2 regions of the Lysinibacillus sp. G4S2 genome follow, and region 1 is predicted to be linked to the other one. Evidence: a T-box and tRNA genes for the amino acid it is inferred to sense, from the RefSeq annotation. Region 1 holds a T-box; the other holds one or more tRNA genes.

Region 1 (5,829 bases):
TTTGATTTCCGCATTGGAGGCAAGCTGCTGTAATTGCTTTTCAGACAAAGCATGCTGTACATCAAGTAAAATATGCATGCCTGCTTGCTCGCCAGTAATTTTAATTTGATTAGAATAGTTTTCTAAAATAGAAGTGAGTTTTTCATGCTTTTTTCGATAAACCTTCCTCATTCGATTTAAATGCTTTGCAAAGTGACCATCACGCATAAAATTAGCTACGATGTGTTGATCGAAACGAGGTACTGTTGATGAATAGTAATTAAATACATCATTATAAGTAGTAAGTAATTTTGGCGGAAGTACAAAATAAGCAACACGCAAAGATGGCATTAAGGATTTTGTAAAGGTACTCATATAAATGACTTTATCATTTCGATCTAATGCATGAAGTGCAGGAATTGGTTTTCCAGTATAACGAAATTCGGAATCGTAATCATCTTCAATAATGTATCGAGTGGAGCTTTGTGCGGCCCAATTTAAAGCCTGTGCACGTCTTGTTGCTGATAATACGGCTCCTGTTGGGAATTGATGTGATGGCGTTATATAAACAACGTCGGCACTAGTTTTTTCGAGCTCATGAATAACAATTCCTTCATCATCGACCGCAATTGGATAGACTTTTCGTTTATGCTGTGAAAACATACGATGTACAGCTGGATAGCCTGGGTTTTCAAGTGCAAAGCAAGTTTCGTCCCCAAAGAGGCGCAATATCATTGGTAGAAGCTGTTCTGTTCCTGAGCCGATGACAATTTGCTTGGGACTACAAACAACCCCGCGTGATTGAAATAAATAATTAGCAATCTCCGTTCGTAAAGATAGTTCTCCCTGAGGCTCACCCGTTAATAATAATTCCTTTGAGGCATCATCAAAGAGCTCTTTCGCATATTTCCGCCATGTTTGAAATGGGAAGGCATCGATATCAATAGAACCAGGATTAAAATCTATCTTGTACGATTTTTTCTTAGGTTGTTCGTGTAAAGAAGCTATTGTGTCTTGCTGAATATACGGAAGTTCGTCAATTTCCTCTACAAAATAACCAACGCGGGATTTAGACATAATATAGCCTTCTGCAAGTAATTGTGCATACGCAATTTCAATTGTTGTTTGAGAAATATTCAAAAAATCGGCTAATTTTCTTTTTGATGGTAATTTTTCTCCTACTGCTATTTTCTTTGTAATAATAGCTTCTTTAATGCCGCTATAAAGCTGGTCATAGAGCGGTTTTTCACCATTTTTTTCTAGCTGAAATAATAGCATGTCCATGTTCTTTCACTCTCCTGACCCTATGATTATTTTGTAAACTGGATATTTTTATATGGTCAATTTCTATTATACTAAATTTCATCAAACAGGTGGAGGTTAGAAATCATGAAACAAACAGGTACAGAGTTAGTAAAACGTGGTATGGCGGAGATGCAAAAGGGTGGCGTCATTATGGATGTTATTAATGCAGAGCAGGCGAAAATTGCAGAAGCGGCAGGAGCTGTAGCTGTCATGGCATTAGAACGAGTACCTTCAGATATTCGTAAGGCGGGTGGAGTTGCACGCATGGCAGATCCTCGTATTGTCGAGGAGGTAATGGGGGCTGTATCTATTCCGGTAATGGCTAAAGCACGCATTGGACATATCGTTGAAGCAAGAGTTTTAGAAGCAATGGGCGTTGATTATATTGATGAAAGCGAAGTATTAACTCCAGCGGATGAGGAGTTTCATTTATTAAAAAGTGATTACACAGTGCCATTTGTTTGTGGCTGCCGTGATTTGGGAGAAGCAGCGCGACGCATTGGCGAGGGGGCTTCCATGCTACGAACTAAGGGTGAACCAGGTACAGGTAATATTGTAGAGGCTGTTCGCCATATTCGTAAGGTGAATGCACAAGTACGTAAAGTAGTTGGTATGACAGAGGACGAATTAATGACAGAGGCTAAATTACTTGGTGCTCCTTTTGAGTTATTAAGAGAAATTAAGCGTCTTGGCCGTTTACCTGTCGTTAATTTTGCAGCAGGTGGAGTTGCTACGCCAGCTGATGCAGCATTAATGATGGAGCTTGGAGCGGACGGTGTATTCGTTGGTTCTGGTATTTTTAAATCAGAAAACCCAGAGAAATTTGCTCGTGCAATTGTTGAAGCTACAACGCATTATAAGGACTATAAGCTAATTGCTGAAATTTCAAAAGAGTTAGGTGTTCCGATGAAAGGCATCGATATTGCACAGCTTAGTCAAAATGAGCGTATGCAGGAGCGAGGCTGGTAAGATGAAGCGAATCGGTGTTTTAGCATTACAGGGAGCGGTGCGAGAGCATGTACAAATGTTAGAATCACTTGGATGTGAAGCTGTCTTAGTAAAACAAAGTGCGGATTTAGAGCAGCTTGATGGACTTGTCTTGCCTGGTGGAGAAAGTACAACAATGCGAAAATTACTGAATCGATATGAGCTATTGGAACCAATTCGCACACTTGCGAAACAAGGGCTACCGATGTTTGGAACATGTGCAGGATTGATTTTATTAGCAAAGGACTTAGTGGATTATGAATCACATTTAGCAGTAATGGACGTGGTAGTTGCACGGAATTCTTATGGACGTCAAGTAGATAGCTTTGAAGTGAAGCTCGACATACCTGAAATAGGACCTGCCATTCCGGCTGTCTTTATACGCGCGCCACATATTGTTTCTGTAGGTGAAGGTGTTAAAGTTTTAGCCGAGCATGACGGGAAAATCGTGTTAGCAAAAGACGGTCATTTATTAGGTTGTTCCTTCCATCCTGAATTAACGGAAGATACACGTATTCTAGAATATTTTGTATCTTTTATGGTATGACTTGCAAAATCTCAATTCATATAGTACAGTATGGATAAAATTTAAATAACTTAACACGATGATGGGAAGTAGTAACAAGCACGTTTTTTTTAGAGAGTCAGCGGGTGGTGGAAGCTGATAAAAGCACTTGTGAATCCGTCCTGGAGTTGCGCAGTCGAAGTGAATGAAGTAGGCTGTCGCCGGCTGAAATGCCGTTATGAAATAAGTGGATTAGACAAAGTACAAAGTGTCTAGTCAATTAGGGTGGCAACGCGGGTAGCTCTCGTCCCTTTTTTGGGGATGAGGGCTTTTTTGTGTTTTTACTAACTATTTTCCCATCATTAAGAATCTACTGGAGGTATGACGATGTTAGATATTAAACGCGTGCGCGACAATTTCGCGGAAATTAAAGAAATGCTATTAACACGTAATGAGGATTTAGGAAACTTAGACGATTTTGAACAATTAGATGCAAAGCGTCGTGAATTAATTGCAAAAACGGAAGAGCTTAAAGCTGAGCGCAATAAAGTATCTGAGCAAATTTCTATTATGAAGCGTAATAAAGAAAATGCGGATGAAGTTATTGCTCGTATGCGTCAGGTTGGCGATGAAATTAAAGAGTTAGATGTCCAATTAAATGATGTAGAAGATCGCTTTAAAGATATGATGATGCGTTTACCAAACGTTCCACATGAATCTGTACCTGTTGGCACAACAGAGGATGATAATGTAGAGGAATATACTTGGGGTGAGGTGCCAACATTTGATTTCGACATTAAAGCACACTGGGATATCGCTACGGACTTACAAATTGTTGACTTTGAACGTGGTGCAAAAGTGACAGGTAGTCGTTTCTTATTCTATCGTGGTCTTGGCGCTCGTTTAGAACGTGCATTAATGACGTTTATGATGGACTTACATGCAGAAGAGCATGGCTATGAAGAAATGCTACCACCTGTAATTGTTAACCGTGATAGCTTAACTGGTACAGGACAACTTCCTAAATTTGAAGAAGATGTTTTTAAATTAGATGACACAGATTATTTCATGATTCCAACAGCAGAAGTACCTGTAACAAACTTCTACCGTGATGAAATTTTACCTGTTGAAGCATTACCACAAGGCTTTGCAGCATATAGTGCTTGCTTCCGTTCAGAGGCAGGATCTGCGGGTCGTGATACACGTGGTTTAATTCGCCAACATCAATTCAACAAAGTAGAATTAGTTCGCTTTGTAAAACCAGAAGAATCTTATGAGCAGCTAGAATTATTAACAGGTCATGCTGAAAAAGTACTGCAATTATTAGGGTTACCATACCGTAAATTAAAAATGTGTACAGCTGATTTAGGCTTTACTGCAGCGAAAAAATATGATTTAGAGGTTTGGATTCCTGCTCAAAACATGTACCGTGAAATCTCTTCTTGCTCTAACTTTGAAGATTTCCAAGCACGTCGAGCAAATATTCGCTTCCGCCGTGAGCCAAATGCTAAACCAGAGTACGTACACACATTAAACGGCTCAGGTCTTGCAATCGGTCGTACAGTAGCAGCAATCCTAGAAAATTATCAGCAAGCTGATGGTAGCGTAGTGATTCCTGAAGTATTAAGACCGTATATGGGCGGAAAAGAAGTAATTGCTCCAAAATAAACTGAGTCGAAAGCGAAGCGGGCTGGAGTGAAAAGAAAAAACTACTGTTGAAAATCTAATCTCAACAGTAGTTTTTCTTTTTTTAAAGTAGGTTAGCGAGGGCGAACTCGATGTTTCACAGAGAAATTATGTTCATTAGAAAGTAAGTAAATAATGCCCTCAATAAAGGCTATAAAAGCTGGGATATATGTCCAAAAGAAGATTAGATACAATATACCTTGTCCAATTTTTCCTAAGTAAAATTTATGGATTCCGATTCCACCTAAAAAGATAGCAAGTACCCCTGCAACCGTTTTATTTTTTATTGGCCAAGAAGGGTTGATGCCATCATACATAGGAGCTGAATGGTGGGGCTGTGTTTGATATACAGGCTGTGATTGCTGTTGATAGACTGGTTGCTGCACAATTTGCTGTTCTTTTTGGAAATTAAATTTTTCACCACAATATTTACATTGAGCTAATGTGACATCAGCCGCTGCACCACATTGCGGACATTCGATATTTTTCATGTCAATATCTCCTAATCAATGATATTTGTTTAATTTATATTTTCTGATGTATTGTTTTTAACTACACTGTAATTATTAACTATTGAATTGATTTAACTTGGGTACCGCAGTTATTACAAAATTTAGAAGTAACATCTAGTTCTTGTCCACATGAACAAACAGGCTTGTGTAAACTAATTCCACAAGAACAACAGAATTTTGATGATTCTTCGTTTTCACTCTGACAAGAATGACATGTAATGATCTGACGCGTTAAATTTTCACCACATAAGTTGCAAAATTTACTAGTAGATAAGATATTACCATGGCAAGAAGGGCATATTATATGTGTGATATTATTACCGGGCTGCTGTACTTGTTGATTCATCATCGTTATCATTCCTTGACCTACACCTAAGCCAACTCCACTAGATGCAAATAACCCAGCTACTCCATTTTCATTTGACGCAGCAGACTCATATATATCAAAGCTACGTTGTGTTACATAACGATTGTCACCCATAATTTCGAATTTGGCTTTATCTTGTAAAATTTGATTTATCTTATCGAAATCTTCCTCTGGGAAATTAATTGATTGAATATGGAAATGGGCCATTATAAAGCCGTACGTATTGAATTCTTCAGATATTTTTCCTTTTAAACTATTTGAAATATTATGAAGCTCTGTTGTTATTTCTAGTGCAGAGATTTTCTCATTAATAATTTTATTTGCAAGTTCAGTTTTTATGGATGTAATAAGAGAACCTTTAAAGTAATCTTGTACTTTTTCAAAACTAACAATATCATCTTTATTCATAGAGCCTATAACTTCTGTAAAGAACAATAAGTAGTCATCAAGGCGAAGAGCCAATTGTCCAAATGCTCGTATACGTAATT
Region 2 (5,829 bases), 4.2 Mb from region 1:
AACCTTCTAAAATGCCGAGAATCTCGTAATAGAGGAAAACAGATTAAAAAGAGAGGTATATCTTACGAACGGTTTGTATTGCTACTGCTATTGATAGACAGGGTAATCTAATTATGGAGTTATTATGTAGAGGTAGAATGACACACCAAGAATTAGAAAGACTCTATGACGGTCGTGTAGGGGGTAACTCTATCTTTTGTACTGATAGTCATAAGAGTTATGTTCAGTTTGCCAAGATTTTTCATTGGAACATAAGCGTATACAAAGAGGAAAACGTAAAGAAGGAATTTACCATATTCAACACATTAATGCTGTACACAGCAAATTAAAAAAGTGGATGAATAAGTTTAATGGTGTTGCAACTAAATATATCAGCAATTATTTGTATTGGTTTAAATGGCTATAATTATTTGAAACTGACAAAGAAGTTGTTAAAATCAAGAACTTTATGGTTCAATGCAATGTAGCCCATGCTTATACAAGAGTAACAATATTTATTTAGGTATATACATTTGTAATATTAGGAATAACGAATTATTTATATTTCATGGAGGAAAATTTCAATGATAAAAAGTAATTTTAAAATAGAAAATATTCCAGCGATTTTATGGGGTGACAAATCAGATAAGTTATTTGTGGTAGTGCATGGTAACATGTCAAATAAGGCAGATGACTCGATTATTGTATTTGCAGAAGAAGCAACAGCAGTAGGTTATCAAGTGCTTAGTTTTGATTTACCTCAACATGGTGACCGTAAGGATGATACTTATCTTTGCAAAGTTCAAAACTGTGTTCAAGACCTTAATACAATTATGATCTATGCAAAATCGTTATCAAATAATATAAGCATTTTTGCTTGTAGCATGGGAGTATATTTTAGCCTATTAGAATATAGCCATGAGCCGTTGAAGCAGTGTTTGTTTCTCTCTCCTGTGGTAAATATGGAACGTATCATAAATAATATGATGACATGGTTTAACGTAAGTGAGAGTAGACTAAAAATAGAGAAAGAAATTTCTACACCTATTGGACAAACTCTCTATTGGGACTACTACTGTTATGTGAAAGAACATCCTATTGTTGCTTGGAATAATCCAACTTCAATTCTCTATGGTTCAGAAGATAACTTATGTGAGTTTGACGTTGTATCTGAATTTAATAAACGTTTTAACTGTAATTTGCAAGTAATGGAGAACACTATTTCCATTCTGAGGAACAGTTGCAGTATTTCAGACAATGGCTGAAAAAACATATATACGTTAAATGATAATAAAAAATGATTGATGTATAATCTTCTTTAAAAGCGCATTAAGGGAAGTCAAAATGGCTTCCCTTAAAAGTTATATAATTTCAACATTGTTTTAAAACATCACCTTTCCTTTAATATCAGCTAGTTATATCCCAGACTCTTTTCGTTTTAGTTGATGGACGTTTTTTCAAAGATACATAGTACCAGTTGCTATTTTTATATTTCTCTATTTCTAAAAAGTTATCTTTCTACACAAAAAAGACAGTAGATGTAAGTTACATCTACTGTCTTTTTTAGTATGACCCGTACGGGATTCGAACCCGTGTTACCGCCGTGAAAGGGCGGTGTCTTAACCACTTGACCAACGGGCCAATGGCGGAGAAGGAGGGATTTGAACCCTCGCGCCGGTTACCCGACCTACACCCTTAGCAGGGGCGCCTCTTCAGCCTCTTGAGTACTTCCCCAAATAAAAAATGGCTCCGAAGGCAGGACTCGAACCTGCGACAACCTGATTAACAGTCAGGTGCTACTACCAACTGAGCTACTTCGGAATAATGGTGGGCCTAAATGGACTCGAACCATCGACCTCACGCTTATCAGGCGTGCGCTCTAACCAGCTGAGCTATAGGCCCTTGGAGCGGGTGATGAGAATCGAACTCACGACATCAGCTTGGAAGGCTGAGGTTTTACCATTAAACTACACCCGCAAATATGGTGGGTCAGGACGGAATCGAACCGCCGACACTTAGAGCTTCAATCTAATGCTCTACCAACTGAGCTACTGACCCATATTATCATGCTAAGCTTTCTTTACTCTTTTGCTTCTCATGTATTTCTTTTTAAAAAAATGGCGGTCCCGACCGGGATCGAACCGGCGATCTCCTGCGTGACAGGCAGGCATGTTAACCGCTACACCACGGGACCATTTGGTTGCGGGGGCCGGATTTGAACCAACGACCTTCGGGTTATGAGCCCGACGAGCTACCACTGCTCCACCCCGCGTTAACAATATTCTTTTCAAGTCTTTAAACACCATTTATAGAAATAAAACTGGAGGAGGTAGAGGGATTCGAACCCCCGCGCGGTGTTACCCGCCTGTCGGTTTTCAAGACCGATCCCTTCAGCCAGACTTGGGTATACCTCCGTGACAATATATAAATGGTGGACCTTGCAGGACTCGAACCTGCGACCGGACGGTTATGAGCCGTCTGCTCTAACCAACTGAGCTAAAGGTCCTTTAAGATGGCGGCAGAGGGGATCGAACCCCCGACCTTACGGGTATGAACCGTACGCTCTAGCCAGCTGAGCTACGCCGCCAGGATCTTTATACTGGTTATCTTTTTGGTGGAGCCTAGCGGGATCGAACCGCTGACCTCCTGCGTGCAAGGCAGGCGCTCTCCCAGCTGAGCTAAGGCCCCAAAGAATGGTCGGAATGACAGGATTCGAACCTACGACCCCTTGGTCCCAAACCAAGTGCTCTACCAAGCTGAGCTACATTCCGATAAACAAATATTTATATGGCGCGCCCGACAGGAGTCGAACCCATAACCTTCTGATCCGTAGTCAGACGCTCTATCCAATTGAGCTACGGGCGCTAATTATTAAAAAAATGGTGCCGAGGGCCGGAATCGAACCGGCACGGTAGTCACCTACCGCAGGATTTTAAGTCCTGTGCGTCTGCCAGTTCCGCCACCCCGGCACATTTGGAGCGGAAGACGAGGTTCGAACTCGCGACCCCCACCTTGGCAAGGTGGTGTTCTACCACTGAACTACTTCCGCATGTGCATAAGATTTATTTATCCTGGCAATTATGAAATTCTGAAAAAATGGTGCGGGTGAAGGGAGTCGAACCCCCACGCCTTGCGGCGCTAGATCCTAAGTCTAGTGCGTCTGCCAATTCCGCCACACCCGCATATTTTGTTGGCAATTTAAATGGTGAGCCATGAAGGACTCGAACCTTCGACCCTCTGATTAAAAGTCAGATGCTCTACCAACTGAGCTAATGGCTCAAAACTATGGTGCCGGCTATAGGAATCGAACCCACGACCTACTGATTACAAGTCAGTTGCTCTACCTGCTGAGCTAAACCGGCAAATGGTGGAGGATGACGGGCTCGAACCGCCGACCCCCTGCTTGTAAGGCAGGTGCTCTCCCAGCTGAGCTAATCCTCCTGGGTATAATGCCTAGCGACGTCCTACTCTCACAGGGGGAAGCCCCCAACTACCATCGGCGCTAAAGAGCTTAACTTCCGTGTTCGGTATGGGAACGGGTGTGACCTCTTTGCCATCATCACTAGACTATTTTAAAGACAAGATTTATTATAACATATTTTCGTTATAATCGCAAGCTTTTTTTAAAACTTTCTTGTTCTTTCAAAACTGGATAAACGGTGCATTGAATGTTTCAAACATTGTGGTTAAGTCCTCGATCGATTAGTATTCGTCAGCTCCATGTGTCACCACACTTCCACCTCGAACCTATCTACCTCATCGTCTTTGAGGGATCTTACTTACTTGCGTAATGGGAAATCTCATCTTGAGGGGGGCTTCATGCTTAGATGCTTTCAGCACTTATCCCGTCCACACATAGCTACCCAGCGATGCCTTTGGCAAGACAACTGGTACACCAGCGGTGTGTCCATCCCGGTCCTCTCGTACTAAGGACAGCTCCTCTCAAATTTCCTACGCCCACGACGGATAGGGACCGAACTGTCTCACGACGTTCTGAACCCAGCTCGCGTACCGCTTTAATGGGCGAACAGCCCAACCCTTGGGACCGACTACAGCCCCAGGATGCGATGAGCCGACATCGAGGTGCCAAACCTCCCCGTCGATGTGGACTCTTGGGGGAGATAAGCCTGTTATCCCCGGGGTAGCTTTTATCCGTTGAGCGATGGCCCTTCCATGCGGAACCACCGGATCACTAAGCCCGTCTTTCGACCCTGCTCGACTTGTAGGTCTCGCAGTCAAGCTCCCTTGTGCCTTTACACTCTACGAATGATTTCCAACCATTCTGAGGGAACCTTTGGGCGCCTCCGTTACCTTTTAGGAGGCGACCGCCCCAGTCAAACTGTCCGCCTGACACTGTCTCCTACCCCGCTAAGGGGCATGGGTTAGAATTTCAATACAACCAGGGTAGTATCCCACCGACGCCTCCTTCGAAGCTGGCGCTCCGAGATCTCTGGCTCCTACCTATCCTGTACAAGTTGTACCAAAATTCAATATCAGGCTACAGTAAAGCTCCACGGGGTCTTTCCGTCCTGTCGCGGGTAACCTGCATCTTCACAGGTACTATAATTTCACCGAGTCTCTCGTTGAGACAGTGCCCAGATCGTTACGCCTTTCGTGCGGGTCGGAACTTACCCGACAAGGAATTTCGCTACCTTAGGACCGTTATAGTTACGGCCGCCGTTTACTGGGGCTTCAATTCGCAGCTTCGCTTGCGCTAACCACTCCTCTTAACCTTCCAGCACCGGGCAGGCGTCAGCCCCTATACGTCACCTTACGGTTTTGCAGAGACCTGTGTTTTTGCTAAACAGTCGCCTGGGCCTATTCACTGCGGCTCTCATGCGCTTGCACGCTCAAGAGCACCCCTTCTCCCGAAGTTACGGGGTCATTTTGCCGAGTTCCTTAACGAGAGTTCTCTCGCACACCTTAGGATTCTCTCCTCGACTACCTGTGTCGGTTTGCGGTACGGGCACCTCTCACCTCGATAGAGGCTTTTCTTGGCAGTGTGAAATCAGGAACTTCGTCCATACGGACTCGCCATCACAGCTCAACGTTACAGTGTGCGGATTTGCCTACACACACGCCTTACTGCTTGGACGCGCACAACCAACGGCGCGCTTACCCTATCCTACTGCGTCCCCCCATTTCTCAAACGGTGAGGAGGTGGTACAGGAATATCAACCTGTTGTCCATCGCCTACGCCTATCGGCCTCGGCTTAGGTCCCGACTAACCCTGAGCGGACGAGCCTTCCTCAGGAAACCTTAGTCATACGGTGGACGGGATTCTCACCCGTCTTTCGCTACTCATACCGGCATTCTCACTTCTAAGCGCTCCACCAGTCCTTCCGATCTGACTTCAACGCACTTAGAACGCTCTCCTACCACTGACATCATAGATGTCAATCCACAGCTTCGGTGAATCGTTTAGCCCCGATACATTTTCGGCGCAGCGTCACTCGACCAGTGAGCTATTACGCACTCTTTAAATGATGGCTGCTTCTAAGCCAACATCCTGGTTGTCTGTGCAACGCCACATCCTTTTCCACTTAACGATTACTTTGGGACCTTAGCTGGTGGTCTGGGCTGTTTCCCTTTTGACTACGGATCTTATCACTCGCAGTCTGACTCCCGTGTATAAATATCTGGCATTCGGAGTTTGTCTGAATTCGGTAAACCGGGATGGCCCCCTAGTCCAAACAGTGCTCTACCTCCAGTATTCTCATCACGAGGCTAGCCCTAAAGCTATTTCGGAGAGAACCAGCTATCTCCAAGTTCGATTGGAATTTCTCCGCTACCCACACCTCATCCCCGCACTTTTCAACGTGCGTGGGTTCGGGCCTCCAGTAAGTGTTA

The links. A T-box is a leader RNA that pairs with one kind of tRNA and senses whether it is charged. The one in region 1 lies ahead of serS (serine--tRNA ligase), so its partner is inferred to be a tRNA-Ser.
Region 2: it encodes a tRNA-Ser, which carries the amino acid that the T-box ahead of serS (serine--tRNA ligase) is inferred to sense. The anticodon was not compared.

Annotation. Positions count from the first base shown of each region.
Region 1 is NZ_JAUCFJ010000002.1:30,584-36,412, forward strand. Features, by position in the region: gene pdxR (MocR-like pyridoxine biosynthesis transcription factor PdxR) at 1-1,263, opposite strand, end outside; gene pdxS (pyridoxal 5'-phosphate synthase lyase subunit PdxS) at 1,369-2,253, shown strand; gene pdxT (pyridoxal 5'-phosphate synthase glutaminase subunit PdxT) at 2,255-2,818, shown strand; T-box leader at 2,868-3,091, shown strand; gene serS (serine--tRNA ligase) at 3,164-4,444, shown strand; gene QUF91_RS00490 (TM2 domain-containing protein) at 4,537-4,779, opposite strand; gene QUF91_RS00495 (SPFH domain-containing protein) at 5,033-5,829, opposite strand, start outside.
Region 2 is NZ_JAUCFJ010000002.1:4,278,419-4,284,247, forward strand. Features, by position in the region: partial or broken gene QUF91_RS21715 (IS1595 family transposase) at 1-502, shown strand, start outside; partial or broken gene QUF91_RS21720 (alpha/beta hydrolase) at 564-1,267, shown strand; tRNA gene QUF91_RS21725 (tRNA-Glu) at 1,549-1,620, opposite strand; tRNA gene QUF91_RS21730 (tRNA-Ser) at 1,623-1,713, opposite strand; tRNA gene QUF91_RS21735 (tRNA-Asn) at 1,724-1,800, opposite strand; tRNA gene QUF91_RS21740 (tRNA-Ile) at 1,805-1,881, opposite strand; tRNA gene QUF91_RS21745 (tRNA-Gly) at 1,883-1,956, opposite strand; tRNA gene QUF91_RS21750 (tRNA-Phe) at 1,962-2,037, opposite strand; tRNA gene QUF91_RS21755 (tRNA-Asp) at 2,098-2,173, opposite strand; tRNA gene QUF91_RS21760 (tRNA-Met) at 2,177-2,251, opposite strand; tRNA gene QUF91_RS21765 (tRNA-Ser) at 2,301-2,393, opposite strand; tRNA gene QUF91_RS21770 (tRNA-Ile) at 2,409-2,485, opposite strand; tRNA gene QUF91_RS21775 (tRNA-Met) at 2,493-2,566, opposite strand; tRNA gene QUF91_RS21780 (tRNA-Ala) at 2,592-2,667, opposite strand; tRNA gene QUF91_RS21785 (tRNA-Pro) at 2,674-2,750, opposite strand; tRNA gene QUF91_RS21790 (tRNA-Arg) at 2,768-2,844, opposite strand; tRNA gene QUF91_RS21795 (tRNA-Leu) at 2,860-2,948, opposite strand; tRNA gene QUF91_RS21800 (tRNA-Gly) at 2,954-3,028, opposite strand; tRNA gene QUF91_RS21805 (tRNA-Leu) at 3,077-3,161, opposite strand; tRNA gene QUF91_RS21810 (tRNA-Lys) at 3,183-3,258, opposite strand; tRNA gene QUF91_RS21815 (tRNA-Thr) at 3,266-3,341, opposite strand; tRNA gene QUF91_RS21820 (tRNA-Val) at 3,345-3,420, opposite strand; rRNA gene rrf (5S ribosomal RNA) at 3,431-3,546, opposite strand; rRNA gene QUF91_RS21830 (23S ribosomal RNA) at 3,662-5,829, opposite strand, start outside.